3 regions of the Agarivorans gilvus genome follow, and region 1 is predicted to be linked to each of the others. Evidence: predicted binding sites of a transcription regulator. Region 1 holds the regulator's gene; each other region holds the start of a gene.
What was found. The regulator FliA, encoded in region 1, starts transcription of late flagellar genes. The targets are predictions, from matches to a motif close to CTAAAGNTNNNNNNNNNNNNGCCGATA.
Positions count from the first base shown of each region.

Region 2: a site for FliA is predicted at 3,913-3,939, ahead of AR383_RS15115 (DUF5610 domain-containing protein). Genes of this name have one in related genera too.
Region 3: a site for FliA is predicted at 2,313-2,339, ahead of AR383_RS04735 (flagellin N-terminal helical domain-containing protein). Genes of this name have one in related genera too.

Region 1 is NZ_CP013021.1:1,106,351-1,113,807, forward strand. It holds gene AR383_RS05230 (chemotaxis protein CheA) at 1-1,092, opposite strand, end outside; gene AR383_RS05235 (protein phosphatase CheZ) at 1,104-1,844, opposite strand; gene cheY (chemotaxis response regulator CheY) at 1,858-2,241, opposite strand; gene AR383_RS05245 (RNA polymerase sigma factor FliA) at 2,369-3,088, opposite strand; gene AR383_RS05250 (MinD/ParA family protein) at 3,081-3,974, opposite strand; gene flhF (flagellar biosynthesis protein FlhF) at 3,964-5,394, opposite strand; gene flhA (flagellar biosynthesis protein FlhA) at 5,423-7,457, opposite strand, start outside.
Region 2 is NZ_CP013021.1:3,204,353-3,211,809, forward strand. It holds gene AR383_RS15095 (alpha-amylase family glycosyl hydrolase) at 1-1,416, opposite strand, end outside; gene fabR (HTH-type transcriptional repressor FabR) at 1,697-2,317, shown strand; gene AR383_RS15105 (DUF1422 family protein) at 2,327-2,665, shown strand; gene trmA (tRNA (uridine(54)-C5)-methyltransferase TrmA) at 2,719-3,825, opposite strand; gene AR383_RS15115 (DUF5610 domain-containing protein) at 3,972-5,153, shown strand; cobalamin riboswitch at 5,210-5,429, shown strand; gene AR383_RS15120 (TonB-dependent receptor plug domain-containing protein) at 5,469-6,254, shown strand; gene AR383_RS15125 (TonB-dependent receptor domain-containing protein) at 6,212-7,300, shown strand; gene murI (glutamate racemase) at 7,381-7,457, shown strand, end outside.
Region 3 is NZ_CP013021.1:1,005,828-1,013,284, forward strand. It holds gene fliD (flagellar filament capping protein FliD) at 1-800, opposite strand, end outside; gene AR383_RS04730 (flagellar protein FlaG) at 824-1,276, opposite strand; gene AR383_RS04735 (flagellin N-terminal helical domain-containing protein) at 1,352-2,167, opposite strand; gene AR383_RS04740 (flagellin N-terminal helical domain-containing protein) at 2,776-3,594, opposite strand; gene AR383_RS04745 (flagellin) at 3,881-4,294, opposite strand; gene flgL (flagellar hook-associated protein FlgL) at 4,336-5,091, opposite strand; gene flgK (flagellar hook-associated protein FlgK) at 5,099-7,075, opposite strand; gene flgJ (flagellar assembly peptidoglycan hydrolase FlgJ) at 7,082-7,457, opposite strand, start outside.

The DNA of each region.
Region 1 (7,457 bases):
CAAGTTTGCAGTGGCTTTAGACATTTCTTCATCGTTGCTATTTAAGCCAAGACTAACTAAACGGTTGCGCACCAATACCAACTCACCCACCATATTCATGATTTCATCAAGGGTGCGAGTGTCTACCCGTACCGTTGTTTCACCATGAGGAGCGGCTTGCTTCGCCTTAGCCGGTTCAGCCTTAGCCGCAACGGGCTCGGGTTTACTGGGAGCAGGTATAGCCACTGGCGCTGGGCTAGCGGGTTTAGCGTTTGAACTGGCAGCCGGTGCTGGTTTGGCTGCAGCAGGTTTAGCTTCTGGAGCTTTACCTGCTCCATGCAGTTGATCTAGCAGACGCTCAAATTCATCGTCGTCAATTTCATCGCTATTGTTAGCCGCTGCAGGTGTAGCAGGCGTATCAGCTTTTGCCGGTGCTTTAGGCGCAGCTCCAGGCGCTTTAGTGCCATGCAGCTCGTCGAGCAATTTCTCAAACTCTTCGTCGGAAATGTCACCACTATCCGTCGAGCTCGCGGCAGAGGTGTCACTGGGCTTAGCAGGAGCAACTGGCGCACTTGGCGACGCGGTTCCATGCAGTTCATCTAGTAAGCGCTCAAATTCGTCATCGGTAATTTCATCAATATTCGATGTATCTGAGACTTCATTAACGGGTTCTGGCTCAGGCTCAGGTTCTGGCTCTGGTTCTGGCTCTGTAGCATCGGCAGATGCTGGTTTAGCCAATTGATGTAGTCGTTCAATAATTTCTGGCGAGGCAGGAGTAAGCTCTTCACGAGCTTGAACCTGAGCAAACATATCGTTGACCGTGTCAAGAGCTTCGAGAATAACATCCATTAATTCAGAAGAAACACGCCTTCCACCATTACGCAGAGTGTCAAACACGTTCTCTGCGCCATGACAAACATCGACTAATTCAGTTAATGATAAAAATCCTGCGCCACCTTTTACCGTATGGAAACCACGGAAAATAGCATTAAGTAAATCACTATCATCTGGGCGCTTTTCCAAATCAACTAGCTGCTCAGATAGCTGCTCAAGGATCTCGGCCGCTTCAACGAGAAAGTCTTGTAAGATGTCTTCATCTACATCAAACGACATGCGCTACTCCCTTAAAATCCTAAACTAGACAATAAATCGTCAACGTCATCCTGACCGTTAACCACATCGTCTCTTTGCTCTTTATTGATAATTGGCCCTTCAGCTTCAATAGCCGATTTACTTGGCTTTTGGCTCGCTGTGGCTTCTACTTTTTCATTACCAAATAAAGTCAGCATTTCGACTAAGCTTTCTTCAACCTCTTGAACCAAAGTGATCACTTTACGAATCATTTGCCCGGTCAGGTCTTGGAAGTCTTGGGCCATCAGTATTTCAGTTAACATATGTCTTAGTTTATCGGCATTAACTGAAGAACTGTTGAGGAAAATATCGATTTGGTGACATAGCGCTTTAAACTGACCAATCTCAATTCGCCTTTCCATCAAACTTTGCCATATTGGCATAATATTATTGATTTCATTGGTTAATTGATCAGCAATTGGCAAACCTGATTCTACCGCATCCATGGTTTTATTTGCCGCTTGGTCGGTCATTTCAATCACATAATTCAAACGCTCTTTAGCGTCTGGGATTTCTTGATTGGCTAACTCATTAATTCGAATATCGAGCTTAAATTCATTTAATGAATCATGAAGTTGACGGGTGAGCTGCCCAACCTTATCAAATAATAAATTGGCTTTGGGAGCACAAAGCTCACTCACAAGTTGATTCGCCTCGGCGACATTTCCTTCTTCAAGTAGCCCCACCAAATTCTTGGCATCAGCTAATGAAATAATCGGAGTCTCTGTGCTCACGCAGCATCCTTTATTATTGTAATCTTTCGAAAATCTTATCTAACTTCTCTTTTAGAGTGGCAGCAGTAAACGGCTTAACAATGTAGCCATTTACACCAGCTTGCGCTGCTTCAATAATTTGTTCGCGCTTCGCTTCGGCAGTCACCATCAACACAGGAAGGTGAGCCAAACTTTCGTCTGCTCGAATATTTTTCAGCAGATCGATGCCTTCCATGCCCGGCATATTCCAGTCAGTGACAACAAACTCGAAGTCACCTCCTTTAAGCATGGGTAATGCAGTATTACCATCATCAGCTTCATGCGTATTGTTGAAACCAAGATCTCTTAGCAAGTTTTTAATAATCCTTCTCATTGTTGAAAAGTCATCAACAACCAGAATTTTCATATTTTTATCCAAGGTACTTCCCCAGCAGGATGTTTTTGCAAGCCTAAACATAGGCTAAAACTTTATGTAATAAATATATTATGCCTTAATAAACACAATTTTAGTCCATCTTTTATCATAATTGTAAGGATGAATTGCTCTATTGTGTCCAATCTCGCATTCGCGTTTTAACACGCGCTAAGGCCTGACTATGAATTTGACTCACTCTCGATTCGCTAACGCTCAAAACTTCACCAATTTCTTTCAGATTTAGTTCTTCGTCATAATACAGTGAAAGCACTAAGGCCTCTCGCTCGGGTAAACCTTTAATGCACTCAGCTAAAGATTGCTGAAAACGCTGATTGGCGAAGCCTTCAAAGGGACGATTTTGCTCGCGGCTCTCTTCATTAGATATAACATCTTCACTCACACCTAAGTCGTCAATACCTAAAATTCGTCCGCAGTTCACGTCAGCTAACATGGCGTGATATTCGCTTAAGCTCACGCCTAGCTTTTCAGCTACTTCGGCATCTTTTGCATCGCCGTTTTTCTGTTTTTCTACAGCGGCAATGGCATCGCTAATAGCGCGGCTATTCTTATGCACCGAACGCGGCACCCAATCGCCTCGACGAATTTCATCGAGCATTGCCCCACGAATTCTAATGCCCGCATAGGTTTCAAAGCTGGCGCCTTTAGAACCATCGAAATTACGAGCCGCTTCAATCAGCCCTATCATTCCCGATTGAATTAAATCATCTACAAGCACACTCGCCGGTAGCCGCGCCATCAGGTGATGGGCGATACGTTTAACCAAATTTGCGTGGCGCTCCACCAAAAGATTAGTGTCGTTCGCGCTGGCATAAGCGGCAACTTTATTCACTAAGCTGTTCTCTATTTTTGCGTTGTCCAAACTCGAGAAGATTCTCGATAAAAAATTCTAAATGACCACCCGCCTGATCGGGTATTGGCCAAGTACAGGCTTTACTCGCCAAAGAGCGAAACGCTAGCGAGGCTGGAGATTTAGGGTAGGCTTCTACCACAACCCGTTGCTTTCTCACCGCTAAACGTACGTTATTGTCATAAGGAATACACGACACCAACTCAAGTGTAGCATCTAGGAAACGGTCGGTGACTCGAGTCAATTTGGCAAATAGCTCTTGCCCTTCGCGCAAGCTGCGCACCATATTAGCGACCACTTTAAATTTATAAACACCGTGCTGGTTAGATAATAATTTAATTAAAGCGTAGGCATCGGTTATCGACGTAGGTTCATCGCACACTACTACCAAAATATCTTGCGAAGCTTTGGCAAAACTTAACACCATGTCAGAGATACCGGCTGCGGTATCCACTAACAACACATCGATGGGAGTTTTCATGCTACTAAATGCTCGAATCAGACCAACGTGTTCCGCTGGGCTTAATTCAACCATAGATTGAGTACCTGAGGTGGCAGGAGCAATTAAAACGCCGTTCGGCCCTTCTACCAATACTTCATCTAATGTGCATTCCCCAGAAAGCACATGTGACAGGTTTTTAGTTACCCGCAAACCCAATAATACGTCAACATTTGCCAAGCCCAAGTCGGCATCGAGCACCATCACTCGCTTACCCTGAGCGGCCATTGCTATACCCATATTCAAAGTGACATTGGTTTTACCAACGCCCCCTTTGCCGCCGGTTACGGCAATCACTTTTACATTATTTTTTTGTTGCATCATTCGTAAGCCGCTAGCCTGGTCAAAACCATTGTTTTTAGAATACATCAGAAACCTTTTGTTGTTCGGTTTCACTAAACCAAAAATGTTGCTGTGTTTGCTTATCCACTACTGATAAAGCTTGCTCGATAAGTTTCTGTGGCTCAGCTACAGCAATATCTTCTGGCACTTGCTGCCCGTGGGTAACGTAACTTATTGGCAAGGCATGACGCAAGGTCACATTTAACACTTCTCCCAATGCCAGACTTTCATCTAGTTTGGTAAGTATGGTACCAGCCAGAGGAATTCGCTGAAATTGATTGACCGTTTCTTCAATTACGCGACGTTGCGCATTAGCTGACATCACCAAATAATGGCGGATCTTTACACGACTATTTTTTACCAATTTGTCGAGCTGCTCATGTAAACGTAGATCGCGTTGACTCATCCCCGCGGTATCAATTAATACCAGCTTTTTGTCTTTAAACTGGTATAACAACTGCGATAATTCTTCTTCATCATTGGCGATGCGTACAGCACAGCCCATAATCTTTCCGTAAGTCGCAAGCTGTTCGTGAGCGCCAATTCGATAGGTATCAGTGGTAATCATGGCGACACTTTCTGCGCCGTGGCGCATGGCAAACTGCGCTGCCAACTTGGCGATGGTGGTGGTTTTGCCCACCCCAGTAGGACCTAAAAGAGCCACAGCTCCGCCTTGAGATAGAATTTCGTCTTGCCCTACTGGCAACTGGTGCGCCAAAAGCTCTTGAATGTGCTGCCAGCCTTCTTGAACACCCAGCTCTTCTGGAATATAGCCAGCCACTTGATCGGCCATGTCTTCATCAAAACCTAACAGCTGCAATTGTCTAATTAACATTGCACGCACCGGCTCTTGGCGTTCCACTTCTTGCCACATTAAACCTGATACTTGATGCTCTAATAACTTACGCATCGCCGCCATTTCTTTTTTAAGCTCTCCGAGCTCGTTATTAGCCGGAGCTTGAGCACTATGCAATTTATTTGAATTAATCGATTTATTGGCGCTAGACAAAGCGCCCTGTGGTTGCGACCACGCCTGCTGCTGGCCTAAGGAGCGAGGAGCCTGAACACTACGTGGGCGCTGCGCCTGCTGCTGAAACTGACTTTGCTGTAAATTTTCTTGCTGACGCTTTTGGTGGCGCTGCATGAAGTTAGTTAAGTTATCTTTTAAGCTGGCATTTTCGTCAAAATCATGACTTTTCTGCTGAGATATTGGCGCTTTAGAGCGAGGCTTGGCTTTATAAGACGATAAATTGACACTGTCTTCCGCCAACTCACGAGCACTTTCGGCTTGGGCTTGCTTAGCATTCGCAGGTTCAACAGCGGCAACAATCTCAATACCACCGGTCACCTTTTTGTTGGACATGATCACCGCATCACTGCCTAGAGTTTCTTTTACCTCGGCCAATGCTGTACGCATATCTTTTGCAAAAAAGCGTTTCATTTTCACGGTTCACCTTCCTTCAGCGCGCGCTCAACTACTGTCCTACCGAGCTCACAATACGTATTTGTTTATCTTCAGGTACTTCTTGATAAGAGAGAACCCGCAAGGCTGGCATTGCACTTTTAACAAATCGCGACATGCTTGAACGCAAGATCCCTGATGTTAATAAGATAGCGGGTTGGCCAGCCATTTCTTGATTCTGGCAAGCTTCGCTGAGCGATACTTGAAGTTTTTCCGCCAAGCCAGGTTCCATACCTGCGCCATCGTTGCCAGCCGCCTGCATAGACTGATGCAATATTTGCTCCAAGTCTGGAGAAAGCGTAATAACCGGCAATTCTGCTTCGCTGCCAATCAACTCTTGTACGATTAAGCGCTTCAAGGAAATTCGGCAAGCGGCAGTAAGTACATCGGGATCTTGGCTCTTCGGTCCGTATTCCACCAAGGTTTGCACAATACTGCGAACGTCTCGAATGGGCACCCCTTCGTTCAACAAATTCTGTAGTACTTTCACCACGGTAGATAAGCTCATGGTATCGGGCACTAAACCTTCAACTAGTTTAGGCAAGCTACCTGCAAGCATATCCAATAGGTTTTGCACTTCTTCGTGGCCGAGCAGACTCGCGGCATTATTGGTTAGCAACTGACTCAAATGAGTTGCCACTACAGTTGCAGAGTCAACCACGGTATAACCCAGCGTCTGTGCATGCTCTCGTTGTTCGGTGGCGATCCACGCGGCTTCTAAACCAAAGGCAGGATCGGTGGTAGGCTGGCCTTCAATTTTACCAAATACTTGACCGGGGTTAATCGCCATATCACGATCATGGAAAACTTCTGATTCCCCGTAAGTTACGCCCATAAGCGTAATTCGGTATTGGTTAGGCCCTAGATCTAAATTATCGCGAATATGCACCGCCGGCACTAAAAAGCCTAAGTCTTGAGAAAGCTTTTTACGAACCCCTTTAATTCGCGCCAACAACTCCCCGCCTTGACTCTTATCCACCAAAGGAATTAAGCGATAACCGACTTCTAAGCCAATCACATCCACCGGCTGAACATCATCCCAACCCAACTCTTTAGGTTCGGCGCTGCTTGCTGTACTTGGGTTACTCGGTTGTAAGGCTGTTTCGGCTGCCGCTTTAGCGTCATTTTTGTGGCGCAGCCAAGCAGTCACCAAACATACCGCCGCACAACTTAAAAAGGCCAGATGAGGCATGCCTGGAACAATGCCCATCACAAATAAAATAGAGCCACAAATAATCATCACCCGTGGATCTTTAAACATTTGCAGACTCACCTGCTCGCCCATATCGGCTTCAGTGTTTTGTCGCGTTACCACCAGCGCAGCAGCAATCGATAACAGCAAGGACGGGATCTGCGCCACGAGGCCATCACCAATGGTTAATAAGGTATAAACTTCAGCGGCTTCTGAGAAACTTAAATCATGTTGAGCAATACCAATAATGAAACCGCCCAAAATGTTGATAAACAGAATCAGGATGCCGGCAATGGCATCCCCTTTAACAAACTTACTAGCACCATCCATAGAGCCGTAAAAATCGGCTTCATTGGTAACATCATTACGTCGTGCGCGAGCTTGTTCTTGATCGATAATGCCGGCGTTTAAGTCCGCATCAATGGCCATTTGCTTGCCGGGCATAGCATCTAAGGTGAAGCGGGCACTTACTTCGGCGATCCTGCCAGCACCTTTGGTGACCACCACAAAGTTAATAATCATTAAGATCAGGAATACCACCAAGCCAACAGCATAGTTCCCGCCAATCACCACCGAGCCAAAGGCTTCAATTACATTACCTGCCGCGTTGCCGCCATTATGCCCTTCTAGCAATACCACCCGTGTGGAAGCCACGTTTAGGGCCAAGCGAAGCAAGGTGGCTATCAACAACACAGTGGGGAAGACTGCAAAATCTAAGGGACGTTTGGTATACACCGCCACCAGCAAGACCACCAAGGCCAGTGAGATGTTAAAGGCAAACAGTATATCCAGTAGCCATGCTGCCATCGGCAACACCACCATACCTAAAGTCGCCAACACCACTAAGGGCGTGCCA
Region 2 (7,457 bases), 2.1 Mb from region 1:
ATCTGCCGAATGTTCAGTCGCAATGGTGGTACGCTCACCTTTGTATAAAGCAGGGTTCGCTGCACGCATGGTCATTAAGGCTGCGACATAATCGCGTAAATCAGCTTGGTTAGCATTGGCGGTAAATAGCTCGTTGTTGGTGCGAGCACCAGTTGGTAAGCCTTCTACTTTACCGTTATTGCGAGCTACGTGGTCATCACATAGGCCTAAATCGGCACAAGTCGTGTTGTCGACTTCCTCAGCAAAGTTAGGCACTTCATCACCGATTTCTTCACCGTAGTAAAGAGTAATAGGGCCAGTGTAAGCTGCTAAGAAAGCATATGCTGCTTTATGACGGTTCCAGTATTCGGCGTCACTAGGTTCGGCGATGTTGCCTCGTTGTAATAAGTCACCAAAACGCAGTAAGTCGTGGTTACCGATGAAGCCATTAGGAACAGCATGGGCTGGATTGGCAATTTGAGCACTGTAAGCAGAGGCTAGATTGCTGGCATCGCGTCCACCACTGCCACTCTCTTCAACCGCAAAGGTTTGAGTGATTGCGTAGCGCATTGGGAAGTCAAAGGCCGAACAAATGCCAGGCGCGGTTTCTGGACCATAACCTTCTTCACGGATTTGGCTACCACCGCCATCCCAAATTTCAGCCACCATGTAAGCCAGCGGATTTACCGTTTCACCATTCATGGTGTAAGTGGTCGCAGCAGAGGCATCTTCTACGGCTTTACGAATTTCACCCCAAGCGCCAATTGGCACTTGGTAGGCTTGGTCTAAACGCCAGCCGTCAATACCTAGCTCTTCTACCCAGTAGCTAGCTACTTCTTTATAAAATTCAAGGGTATCGTTGTCGGTACCAGGGTAACTTACCGGGTTGCTACCGCCAGATGGTGTTAGGCCATTAGGTGAAGGTGTTACATTACCTTTATGGTGGCCAAAAACGCCATCAAATAATACATACATGCCACGAGCGTGTGCTTCGTTTACCAGTGTTCTGGCTTGCTCAAGAGTGCCAAAGTTTGGATCGATGGCAAAATAGTTACGGGTAAAGTAGCCCGTTGCATCAAGTCTATCGCTGCCTTCTGAGTCGAAAATAGGCGTTAACCAGATGGCGTTCATGCCCAGATCTTGAATGTAATCTAGAGAGTCGATAACACCCTGTAAATCACCTTTGTGGTGGCTAGTACCATAACCCGTGTTGTAGTCATGGTTTGAATCACCGTCGATAAAGGCTTCGGTCATGACTTGATAAATGCGTAGCTCTTGAGCCTTTTCATAAACACCGGCATCACAGGCGTAGGCTTGATATTCGTAATCTGGGGTGGTTGGTGTTGTCGGTGTTGAATCATCGCCACCGCCACCGCCACCACAGGCGCTTAAACCAAATACAACTGCCATTGAGATGGCGCTTTTGGACCAATTCATTATTCATCCTTGCTAGATACGTCTTCGATAGCCAGAGTTAATCACAGAGCCTAAGGACTAGATACTTGATAGCGTTTTCAACTTGATGGAAAATTGACCTAGCTCGCATCTTTGCCTTTATTGAGAATCCGCTTTTTTGATGAAAGGCTTTTCACTTTTATGGATTAAATTAGAAAGCTAAATTTTTAGTGAAGCATTAATAAAAGCGGGATCTGACAAGATTTGGGTTTTTGACTTAGCGCGGTATGATAGCGCCACCAAGGTGAGGAAAGCGTAGTATATGAGTGGTGTAAGAGCACAGCAAAAAGAGAAGACCCGCAGAGCCATTATTGAAGCTGCGTTTACCCAGTTGAGTGCCGAACGTGGTTTATCGAGTTTAAGTCTTAGGGAAGTGGCCCGAGAAGCCGGCATTGCCCCCACGTCCTTTTATCGACACTTTGCCGATATGGAGGAATTAGGCTTAACTTTGGTGGATGAAGGTGGTTTAACCCTGCGTCAATTAATGCGTCAAGCTCGGCAACGCATTATTGCCAATGGTGGCAGTGTTATTGGCACCTCTGTAGAAACCTTTATGGAGTTTGTTTGTAATAACCCCAATGTATTTCGCTTGTTATTGCGTGAACGCTCTGGCACTTCTCCAGCATTTAGGGCCGCAGTAGCGAGGGAGTTTACTCACTTTATCGCTGAGCTTACCGACTATTTAGAGTGGCAGTACCGTTGTCCACGAGAGGATGCTGAGATCCAAGCGGAAGCGATGGTGACGTTGGTATTTAACGCCGGGGCTTCGGCGCTAGACTTAGCGGAGCAGGAGCGTCAGTTACTAGCAGAGAAAACGGTGAAACAATTACGTATCGTTGCCAAGGGAGCGGCACTGTATAATCGCTCGGAAACCTTAAGTTAAGAGGTGTTTATGCCAGTTAGAAAATCCTTATTAGTATTAGCCTTTATTGCCGGTTTATCGGGAAGCGCTAGCTTGGCGGTGTTAACCGTAGCGGAGCTGGCTTTTTCTATTTTCCCAATACTGACTTTTGGCCTAGCGATAGTGCAACTATATCAGCTATATATGGATAAAGACCTCAGCGAAGACTCTCCGTTATTAAGTGTGGCTGCATTTGTATTGGGGGCCTTAGCTTATTCGGCTTTGTTGCGTGCGCAACTGCCAGACTTGGGCAGTAACTTAGTGTTATTGATTATTTGCCTCGGCTTGGGTTTGTGGTTAATGGCAAAAATAGGTGGTTTTAAGCGTTAAATAGTTAGAGGCAGAGCTGCGCAAGCTTATTGCACAGCTCAAGCTTGAAGTATTTAGCTTCGTCGTTGCAGGTACATGCCCACTTCAATGTGATTGGTATAAGGGAACTGATCGAATAAGGCCCAATGACTAATTTGGTGAGTTTTACTTAGGCTCACTAAGTTGTCATATAAGGTATTGGGGTTACAAGAGATGTAGACGATGTTGTCATAAGCTTGCACCATGCCGAGGGTGGCATCATCTAGGCCCGCCCGCGGGGGGTCGACCAAAATGGTATTACATTGATAGGAGCCCAAATCTACCTCGGCTTCCTTCAAACGACGAAACTCTCTTTCGCCTAACATGGCTTGGGTGAACTCTTCAGCAGATAAACGTAAAATTTTTACATTATCTATATCGTTTGCTTTGATATTGTATTGCGCAGCTTCAACCGAAGGCTTGGCTATTTCGGTAGCCAGCACACGTTGAAAGTTTTTTGCTAAGGCCAGCGAGAAATTACCATTACCACAATACAACTCTAAGAGATCGCCTTGGCTGTTGGCCGTGGCTTGTTGAGCCCATTCCAACATGTATTGATTTACTACGGCGTTGGGTTGAGTAAAGCTATTTTCTATCTGCTGGTAGATCAGCTTTTCATTGTTGATAGTTAATACTTCATCTACTCGGTCTTGATCTAAACAAATTTTTTGTTTGCGTGAGCGGCCAATAAGCTGGATAGAAAAGTGCTGGCTGAGCTCGGTTTTTAATTGTTCGGCGGCTTGCTGCCAAGCCTCATCAATCGGCTTGTGATATAGCATGCTTACGATCACTTCATCACTTAAGGTCGATAGAAAATCCACCTGAAATAACTTGTGGCGCAGTAGAGAGTTAGCTTTTAGCTTCTCAATTAATAGTGGCATTAATTGGTTAATCAGCTCACTGGCTGGTGGAAAACTGTCTACTCGAAACTTCTGCTTAGTTTGTTGATCAAACATGATGTAGTACAGATCGTCACCTTCGTGCCACACTCGAAATTCAGCTCGCATTCGGTAGTGCTTCAATGGAGAGGCAAATACTCCAGGCTCCGGTGGTGAGAACTCGGCAAATTGTTGGCAGCGTTGGTTGACTTTTTCGGCCAAGAGTTCTTGGTATTGGTCTGGATAATATGCGATAGCGCTCATGGCCTCTCCTCTGTTCTAACAAGCTGCGCAATTTAAAGGCGCATTGCTTGCTTGTCCAGTTTATCTACAATAATAGTGAGATTATTTCTAAAGTTTTAATTTAGCTCGCCGATAAGGCTTGACTAGGGTAAATCCGTGGAGGCCTTATGAATGAACTAAATGGTGTGGGTAAAACGTCGGTGCAGCATTACGCTGAGCGTTTGTTAAAGCAGTCTAGCCCTGCAATAGAAAAGCGTAATGAACTGGCAAACGATAAAGCGAGTTTGCATAAACAAGGGGCTATCGCTAGCCACGTATTGTTGAGCTCGGTTGAAAAACACACCTTATCCATGGCCAGCGGTGGAGTGAGCTTAGCGAAACCCCAACAAGTCGAACTATTTGATGCCGAAGAAGTCGCGCGCAATGTGCTCAATTTTGTGGCCAGCTCTTTATACAGTGCCAAGCAATCGGGGATGCCTGAAGACCAACTTGCCGAGATGATGGCGCAAGCGCGTAAAGGCGTAGATATGGGCTTTGAAGGTGCTCGCGAAGAATTGGGTGATGCTGGCTTACTCGATGAGGAACTCGCTAAAGGCATCGATAAAAGTTATGACTTAATTCAAGACGGATTAGAAAAGATTGAAGAGGGTGATTACCAGCTTGAATCGGTGCCAATTCAACAGCAAATGGCTATGGCGAGTAGTCACTCCGCCTCTATTGAGTTAGAAACCGCCGAAGGTGATAAGGTCACCATCAGTTATGGCTCGCAATTAGCAGCTAGTTATAGTGAAGGGCGTTCTTCAATACAAGCGTCTTTGAGTTCCCAGCAGCAATTCAGCTTTTCTGTTGAAGGCGATTTAAATGATGATGAGCTGGCCGCTATTGCTGATTTAGTCAAACAAGTTGATAAAGTAGGGGCTCAGTTTTTCAAGGGAAATCTCGACCAAGCTTTTGAGCATGCCTTGAGTATTGGTTTTGATGAACAGCAATTGGTGGGTTTTGCGGTTAATTTTGAACAGCAGCAAAGCGTTGCGGTGAGCCAAGCTTATCAAACTGCAAATCAGCCAAGCGAAAACAGTTCTGAATTAATACCAGAATTAAGTGAGTTTTTAAGTTCTTGGCAAGAAATTCAAGCTAAGGTGAGCGCCCTGTTTGCCGAGCCGCAAGCTTCAACTGAACGTTTACTCGATGGGATATTGCCTCTATCTAGCCCTGCGGAACCCGCAGATAAAGCCGCTGATGTAGCACGCTTTAAAGGATTTGCCGAGCGCATGGCCGAGGCTTTAGCAATGTTTAACGCCCCACCGTCTAGCGCTCCTGCGAATAACGCTGCAGACAATATTAGTTAATTTCAAGTTGATAAAATATGAGGCTTTTTGTGCTATCAATCACATTAAGCCTCACTTATAATCTCGCCCGCTGTGGTGTTTCGTTTTTGCGAAACTTAATAGGGAATCTGGTGAAAATCCAGAACTGACGCGCAGCGGTAAAGAGGAACGAAAGCTCAAGGATTGACCTGTTCAAGGATCTCCAGACACTGTTTGCATTGTTAAACGGGAAGTCGCAGCCGTAGTACAAGTTATACGCCTCCAAGTCCGAATACCTGCCACAACGCACATGCTGTTATACAGCAAAAGTACTACGCGAAGATTAGGATCAAATCGATGAAAAAGCTTATTCTACTGGCGGCTATTGCGCCAGCTTTCGGCTATGCCCAAGAAACCTCCCAACAGCAAACTATGGTGGTGACGGCCAATCGCATGCAACAGCCTGCCAATAGTGTTATTGCCCCTTTGACCATAGTTAATAGAGAACAAATCGAGAATAGTGGTGCCCAAGATATTGTTGATGTTTTGAAACAGCAGGTGGGCATTAGTGTGACTCGTAATGGTGGTGTTGGCCAAACTGAAAGTGTCTTCATTCGCGGTACCAGTTCAGCCCAGTCTTTATTCTTGATCGATGGTGTGCGAGTAAATACTGCTACCAATGGTGGCGCTCAATTATCCTTGTTACCTTTAGAGTTTGTTGAACGAATTGAAATTATACGCGGGGCTCGTGCTTCGATTTATGGAGCCGATGCGGTGGGCGGAGTCATTAACGTTATTACTCGCCCTGAGTTTGGACAGCAGTTCTTAGGCTTGAAGGCGGCTTTAGGCACAGAAGACAGTGCTAAATTTGCTGTTCGTGCTAGCGGACTCGCCACCGATAATACCCAATACAATGTGGTGCTCAATGCTAATCGCAGTGACGGTTATGATATTCGTCCTCAAGATACTCTTAATGAAGACTATGGTTATGAAAGCTTAGGGGGCTTGTTCAGCATAGAACATCGCTTTAACCAGGCTTGGCGTGCCAGCATTTTCACTCTATATAATGAGGGTGAATCCGAGTACATTCAGGGAAGCAAATACCTAAACAAACAAAAACAAGCGGTTTATGGGCCAAGCTAAATTATCAAGCTCAGCAGTGGACTAGCGAATTAGCCTTAAATTACCAACAAGATCGCTCAGATAGTGCCGATGCGACTAACTTTGTTAACCCAGACCGTTATTTCACCGAACGCCAGGCTGTAAATTGGCTAGTTGCCTACCAGCTAAATAAGCAATGGTTGTTGCAGGGCGGAGTCGATCTGCAAAATGAAGATATTTCGGGTTCTAGCGTGGTCTACCAAAAGCAAGACCGAGATAACAATGCGGTATATGTTAATGCTCGCGCTGATTATATTAAACACGTGCTTGAAGCGAGCTTACGTCACGATGACAACCAACACTACGGTGAACATACCACCTATAATGTAGGCTGGTCATGGCAGTTACAAAATGATCTACGCTTTAATGCTCTGCACGGTACTGCCTATCGAGCCCCTACCTTCAATGACCTTTATTATCCCGGTAGCGAAAATCCCAACTTGAAAGCCGAAACCTCGACCAATACCGAGTTTGGTTTCGCCTTAGATTTGGTACGCGCGCAGTGGCAGTTTAATGTTTTTCATAACGACATAGAAAACCTGATTGCTTGGGGCTGTGTGGCTAACTGTGATAATGACTATAGCGGAGCCCCTGATAGCTGGCCTCTATGGACTCCGGATAATGTCAATGATGCACGTATTCAAGGTATTGAAGTACAAGGTGACTTTTCGACCGCTTGGCTAAACCATAGAATTATCTTGGAATTGTTGGATACTGAAGACAAGGCAACAGGTAAACGGTTGATCCGTCGTCCGCAGGAGCAAATCAAGTACAAAGCCGATGTTAACTGGCAGCAGCTTAATGTGGTATTAGATGTTTTGTGGCGTGGCGAGTCTTATGAAGATGCAGCTAATACACAAGTACTAGATAGCTATGCTGTTTGGGATTTAAGTGCTAACTATCGCTTTACTAACGGCTTCAGATTAGATGCCAAATTGCACAATCTGTTTGATAAAGAGTACTCTACAGCGGCTAACTACCAAGGTCGTGGTCGTAGTTTTGAACTAGCTGCTAGTTATCAGTTTTAAAAGCACTGGCTTAGCGTAGCTCTCAGCCCTAGCTTTGGTTAAACTAGGGCTGATTTTTCTTTGAGGCGCACTAATCGGCCATGCATGTTCTTGTTTTTGATTCAGGTGTCGGTGGCTTATCCATTCTAGAGCAATTACAAGCTCTTAACCCCGAACT
Region 3 (7,457 bases), 100 kb from region 1:
TTCGTGTCACTGGTAGCCTCAATCCCGTTTATCGAGATTTTGGCGTTAGAAGCACTTTCGGTAACTTGAACATCGGCAACCAAAGCATCTAAATCAGCATTTACTGCACCAGTAGAAGTAATTCGTAAATCATTAGGATTACCATTACTGGGATCGGCATCATCATCCGCTCCTGTTTTTGCTGAATCAAAAACCAAACGAGTTCCGGTACCTGTATTTACAAGGTTGGCGGTAACCCCGTAATTACCAGTGGCATTATTAATAGCGTCTCTCAAGTCAGACAAGCGCATACCTGCTGTCACTTCAACAGTAAAGCTTTCTTCATCTGCCCCGCTGCCCGCGGAAAAAGTAAGTTCACCGGCGTCAGTTGCAATCACCGTATTCGAAGCAGCATACTCCGTTTGGCCAGCCGCTCTAGACCCTTGAGCAACCGACAATACTTCAACGTCGTAACGACCATTCACAGCATCATCAGCTAATGAAACATTAAATGCACCGCTTGCAGAGCTACTTGGGTCGCTCGATTCATCATCATCTGCAGAAACACTTGATACTAGTGTTCCGTCTACGTAGGCAGAACGAGGGAAAAAAGTACTAGGCTCTTTAGCTTTATCCAAGATATCTTTGAACGCGCTCATCGCCGACTTCACCGCCCCGACAGCTGATAGAGTAACATCCAAAGTATCTCGCCGCTCTTGCAAACGAGCTTCTTGAGGCACTCGCATCGCTTCAATAGAAACTTCAATCAATGCTTCGAGATCTAAGCCACTACCAATACCTGCTGCTGTAATTCCACTCATTACGCTCACCTACATAGTAAAAACTAAACCAATTGATCGACAAATAAGCCAGTGGTCTCACCAATCGCATCCTGGAACTTTCTTAAGCGCTCTTCCAGCTGACGATATTCTTCACTAGGGATCTCCCTAATTAACTCATCAGTAGAACGATTCAAAACCGAAGTAAAAAACTGACCATCTCGCTCATCAACTACAAACTTCACATCTCGGTCTTGCACTTCCAAAATTTGATTAATCGACTTAACCACATCTTCAACCGATGCTTTATCTTGATCTTTCTCTACGCGTTCTGCCGCTTGCTGTTTCGCAGCCTCATTTTCTTCTAGAAGCGATTTTCGGGCCAACTCTATATTACTAGCAGGAAAAATAGAGTCTTCCGCGCCCTTAACCGGCTCAATTTGTTTCAGTTCTGGGCGTTCCGTCGCCGCTGCAGTAGAAGCAGAAAACGCCGTAATACTATTTACATTGCCTTCCATATCTGACTCCTTAAACGAAGCAAGCCACACCTAAGTATAAGTGCGGCTGCGTCTTTCTACCTACTAAAATTTTAACTATACGAGAGCTAGCGCAGCCTGTGGGCGTTGGTTTGCTTGAGCTAGAATTGAAGTACTAGTTTGTTGTAAAATCTGATTTTTAGTTAATTCTGCCGTTTCTTTGGCAAAATCAGTATCTTTAATTCGCGAACGAGCACCAGATACGTTTTCAGAAATATTCGATAAGTTACGAATTGTTGACTGGAATCGATTTTGAATCGCACCTAAATCAGCACGTTCAGCATCAACTTGTTTCAATGCAGAGTCAATTTTCGCCATCGCTGCAGAAGCTCCGCCCGCAGATGTAACACTGATAGCATCCACATCTAGACCAGCAGCAGTAATGGTTGTTCCAATCGCTACAGTAATTTTTTCACCCGCATTTGCACCTACTAAAAAGCTTGCATTATAACTTCCATCAAGCAAATTAGTTCCCCCGAAATTGGTAGTATCACCAACACGAGTAATCTCAGCTTTTAATTGACTAACTTCAGATTGAAGCGCTAAGCGGTCATCTGTGTTATTCACCCCGTCTTGAGACTGAACTGCTAGTACGCGCATGCGTTGTAGCATGGTGGTAACTTCATCCATTGCCCCTTCAGCGGTTTGCGCTACAGAGATACCATCTTGAGCATTCATTACCGCGCGATCCAAGCCTTGGATCTGTGAGGTCATGCGGTTTGAAATTTGTAGACCTGCTGCATCATCCTTAGCACTATTGATACGAAAACCAGAACTTAAACGCTGATAAGCAGTATCAAGGCCATTGCCAGAATTGTACAGTTGACGTTGTGCGTTCAATGACGACACATTACTATTTACGACTAATGCCATAATTTGAGCCTCCTAAATTAAAATCATCCTGACTTTTCTGAACCCATCAAGACAATTGACACCATATCTAAGTTGTTGAACCCTCGGCTGAACCTAACCAAGACAACTTTAAAATGGACCAAAGTTTTATTAACTTCAGTTTCTGTAGCGGCAGTAGTAAAGAAAGCTTTAGGAATTTTTTAAAAAAAGAGGAAAAAACTTGCCACCCTAGCGGCAAAGCCCGTCACCATGGGCCTTTAGCAACACACAAAATATTTTTAGCTAAGCATAAAACTAGATGCTGTATTTACCGATTAAACAAAATGGCCAAGTAGCTCACTAACAATTGTTCAAAAAAAACACTATAATTAGCGCCATAAACACGAAGTCAAAAAAACATCGAAAAATTTGGCACATACATTGCTTTATTTACAATGCAGTCTGAACCGCTGCGAAAAAATGGCCAAGCGTGCTATCCACACACTTGACCATGTCGCTCGAAACGATAGGAGATGAGAGCGAAACTAGAGCGCATTTTTATAATAAAGGAATTGAGCCTCCTAAAATAATCATCGCGCTTACTGCAGTCTGAGGACGGTGGATTGAACCCCCACCGTCCTTTCTTTTTATTATCCAAGTAGAGATAGTGCAGCCTGAGGACGTTGATTTGCTTGAGCCAAAATCGTAGTCGAGGTTTGTTGCAAGATCTGGTTCTTGGTCAAATTTGCAGTTTCTTTTGCAAAATCGGTATCTTTAATACGTGAACGAGCTGCTGTTACATTCTCCGAGATATTCGATAGATTGCGAATGGTAGATTGGAAACGGTTTTGTACCGCACCTAAGTTCGCACGTTCTTCATCAATCGCCTTCAGTGCCGAGTCAATTGCAGCCATCGCTGTACTCGCTCCTGCAGCAGAGGTAACAGATACAGTATTAATACCTAAACCAGTTTGAGTAACCGAGGTTGCAATAGAGACTTGAATGTTCTCACCGGCATTTGCCCCTACCAAGAAATTCGCACTATAAGAACCGTTGAGCAACGAAATGCCCCCAAACTTAGTGGTAGTTCCAACTCGGCTAATTTCTGCTTTTAATTGGCTTACTTCAGATTGAAGGGCAACACGGTCATCAGTATTATTCACACCATCTTGCGACTGAATCGCCAATACTCGCATACGTTGCAACATATTGGTTACTTCATCCATTGCACCTTCAGCAGTTTGCGCCACAGAAATACCATCTTGGGCATTCATTACTGCACGGTCTAAACCTTGAATTTGAGTAGTAAAACGGTTAGAAATTTGTAGACCAGCAGCATCGTCTTTCGCACTGTTAATACGGAAGCCAGATGACAAACGTTGGAATGCGGTATCTAAACCATTACCTGAGTTATAAAGTTGACGCTGTGCATTTATTGATGACACATTAGTATTAACATATAAAGCCATGATATTTCTCCTATCTATATTTAACCATTAATAGGTTTTAATTCTTGTCAGTTATTATTTTGTTTCTGACTTACCCTATTTAACGGCCTTACCTCAATAATCTTTAGCAATTTTTTTAATTTGTTTTAATTCATCTAAACTAAAAAGGGTGCTTCATTATTGAAGCACCCTTTTTAACGACAAATGAGAGAAAATCTTTAGCTTTTTATTAAAAATTTATCGAAACAAACAAATTAAAATCCCAAACAAGATCAGTTTATCGGCAAGCTTCCGATAAACTTTAATACTAAATATAATTAAATAAAGATAACTGACTCACCCGACTATAGGCAGCGTAGGAGGTATTCAAGGCTAGCTCTGCTTTTTGTAGGTCACTCACTGCCTCAGCAAAGTCCACTTCACTTAAGCTGGCACGTGAAGATTTATTCACAATATCCATAGACTGAGCGGCAGACTTAACTGAATCTAAGGCGTTACCGCGTGCACCAATTGAGCCTAGTGTTAAGCCGATCTTTTCCATAGCATTATCTAAACCTACAATGAAATCGTTCTGAGCCTCAGAAAAATCAACACCTTGTACAGTAGGGTCTTCTAAGGCGCGAATAAAGTCGCCCATCATATTAAATACATTTTCTTTAGTCGGCGGTGCCAATTCAAAACTTTCAGTAGCACCGGCTGCTCCGGTAACAGTAATAGCCAAACCGTTAAAGTTAATTGCCTGGCCATCAACATAATCACCAGTTACAGGGGCACCAAAGAAGCACCACCACTGTCTAATATTTCATAGGTATCAGGTGCACCAGCTGTTGTTTGTACCTGAAAGGTATTATTAGCAGGAGTAATTGGATCATAGTTTTGATTGTAAAATGAATCATAACTCCGTTGACTCTCTACAACAGTTGAAATATTGGCACTGGTATCGTTGGTTTTAAAACGTTCAAACACATTATCAAATACTTCTTTACCTGTATCATTACTTTGAATATAAACTGAACCAGAAACTTTTAATTCGTTTTCACCAGAATCCCCCTGGTAGGTATACTTACTTCCGTCATAAGCATAGGTTTGTTTATGCGTTTGAAAACCTGAAAAAACGTAACTACCATCAGCATTTTGGCTATTGGCAAAGTCCAACAATTGAGCTTGGATTTGTCTTAGCTCCTTAGCTAGGGAATCTCGTTCCGACTGACCATTAATGCCATCACCACTTTGAATGCCAAGAACCCTTGCTCGTTGCATGGCTGTGGTCATCCCTCCAAGTACCGATTCTTCAAAATTAAGCGCACTTTCTAATAGCGTACCATTTTTTAAATGCTGCTCAGTCAAGGTGATTTCAGTGCTCAAAAACATGGTTTTACTCATGTCAGAAGGACCGTCTGCCGAGGTGAGTAAACGCTTGTTGGTCATTAAATGCAGATTAGTTTTCTGCACTTGTTCTTGGCCATTAAGTACACCTTGCAAGGAATTTCGATATAGATTAATACTAGATACTCGCATACCTTAATTACCTCACTGAGCTTAATAGTGTTTGAAAGGTTTCTTGAGCGGCACTAATCACCTGTGCCGAGGCTGCATAAGCTTGTTGAAAGCGAATTAAATTGGACGCTTCTTCATCAAGGTTTACCCCCGATATGGAATTATGTCGCAGAGTGCTTTGTTCCAACAAAGAGCTTGCGGCGGCCGTCGCCACACGAGCTTCACTGGTTTTGCCACCAATAAAGCTCACTACGCTGGCATAAGCATCGTTCATGGTCATCTTATTATCACCACCAGTGGCCAAACTCTTTCTCACTAAGTCTTGTTGCTGTAAATCAACGAAACGTAGTGCGTTGTAGTTATCGTTAAAGCCTTCGGTATTGTAGCCCATGGTAAAAACATCGCCTTCCTGCACATCACCATCAATGTTAATGTCATAACCAGGGCTTAAGGCAGGTACCGCATTAGCAAACAACTGCTGACCACCACTAGATGCCGGCGCAGTAGCCATTAAAGTGCCGCTGCCATCATAGATCTCAAAATCGCCGGCGGCGTTAACCCTAACCTCTGCTGGACCATTTACGTCATATCCACCGGGTAAGGTGAAATCAGATGTTGCGGGGTCGGTGTCGTAGATGGAATCAATAGAAATTGCTGCATTACCGCGGTTATTTAACTCTGACTCCACTCTTATGGGAGATGCTAAAGCCAAACGCTCGGGCTGACTCATACTCACCGCCATGGCGGCCGCAGCATCGCGAGTCGGTTGAATAAGATGACGGTCGCCTGCGGCGAAAGGCCCCGCAGAAAAATCTAAATCTAAGCCATCGAGTTGAAAATTACTCGGCGGAATACTGCCACTAACAGCGGCTTCGATAGGCTGATCTCCTTCGTAGCGCTGAATTTCAAAGGTGGTGGCCGAAGTGAAAGTGACTCGATAATCATAGGGCGTCACCTCGCTGCCACTGCCAGGAATAAAAGAACCGCTAATAGCGCCTGCAGCGGTATTAGTAGAAAACTCTTTACCGCTAAAAGTAGGCAGGGTAAAAATATCACCACCAAGGTCACCATTTAAGTCCATTCCCAAGTGGTTTTGGCTGTTGAAAGCATCACTCATGGCTATCGATAGCTGACCAAGCTGATTACGGCTAGTATCTAAAGTCGTTTTACGATATTCCATTAAACCGCCCACTGTAGAACCAATATCTTCGCGGCCAATAATGCGAGCAGAGCCAGACAAGGACAAAGTCATTTCTTTTTGAGTGGTATCGGGGTCACCGTCAGCTACTGCCAAAATAGCCTTATCATCTTGTAAAACCAAGGCTTGGCCAGAGCGCATAAATACCAAGGTGGAGCCGTCATCTTGGGCAATAGTGTTAATATCCACCAGTTCGGCTAACTCTTTAATCGCTTGGTCGCGTTTATCTGCCAGTGTCGCGACTTTACCATCTAAAGGATTAAGGCCACCGGCAGAGATGATTTCTTTATTAATTTCAGCGATATTGGTAATTAGCGCATTGGCCTCGTTCACTTTTTCAGTGATGTCTTGGCTGAGGTTTTTTTCTTGAATTTGATACTGTTCGTTCAGCGTACGGTAGCGCTCAGTTAAGGCATTGAATTGAGAAAGCGCCAATTCACGAGTAGATAGTGCAGTAGGGTTATCTGTAGTGGCGTGCAATTGAGTAAAGGTATCATCAAACTTGCTACTTAAGGCCAAGGCATCATCACTTAAAATCGTGTCGATGTAACTCACCGATTCTAAATAGGCATTACGGTTAGCTAAGGTTGAAGTATCACGGAACATCTGCGCTTGAGCGAAGCCATTGAGTACTCGCTCGGTATAACCTTCGCGTAAGCCGCCGAGCACATCAGCTGTATAAAAAGTGCGCTGTAAGCTGTAACCCGGTGTATTAACGTTGGCAATGTTATTACCGGTGGTCATCAATAAACGTTGATGTGCAGCAATACCAGAGGAGCCAATGGTTAATAAGTCATTCATTGCCATCTATTGTTACTCCCCTTCCACCAGTTCGTCACGAAATTCTGAAAAATGCTGGCTATCCAAAATTTGACCAATTTTATTGGCATACTGCGGATCGGTTGCATAACCCGCCGCTTGCAATTCTTTGGCGTATTGCTTGGCATCATGGCCTTGTGCGAGGGCTTGTTGATAACGAGGCCCCTCAACAAACGATAGGTAGTCTTTAACACTTTCTTCAAATGAAGAGTAAGAACGAAAAGCGGCCTGCTCTCGACGGGCTTGTCCATCTCGATACTCTAAAGTGCTTACCACAGCTTTATCTCCTTGCCAGCGACTATCTGCTTTAATGCCAAATAAATTGTAACTGCTAGAACCATCTCGATTGGCGATGACCTTTTTACCCCAG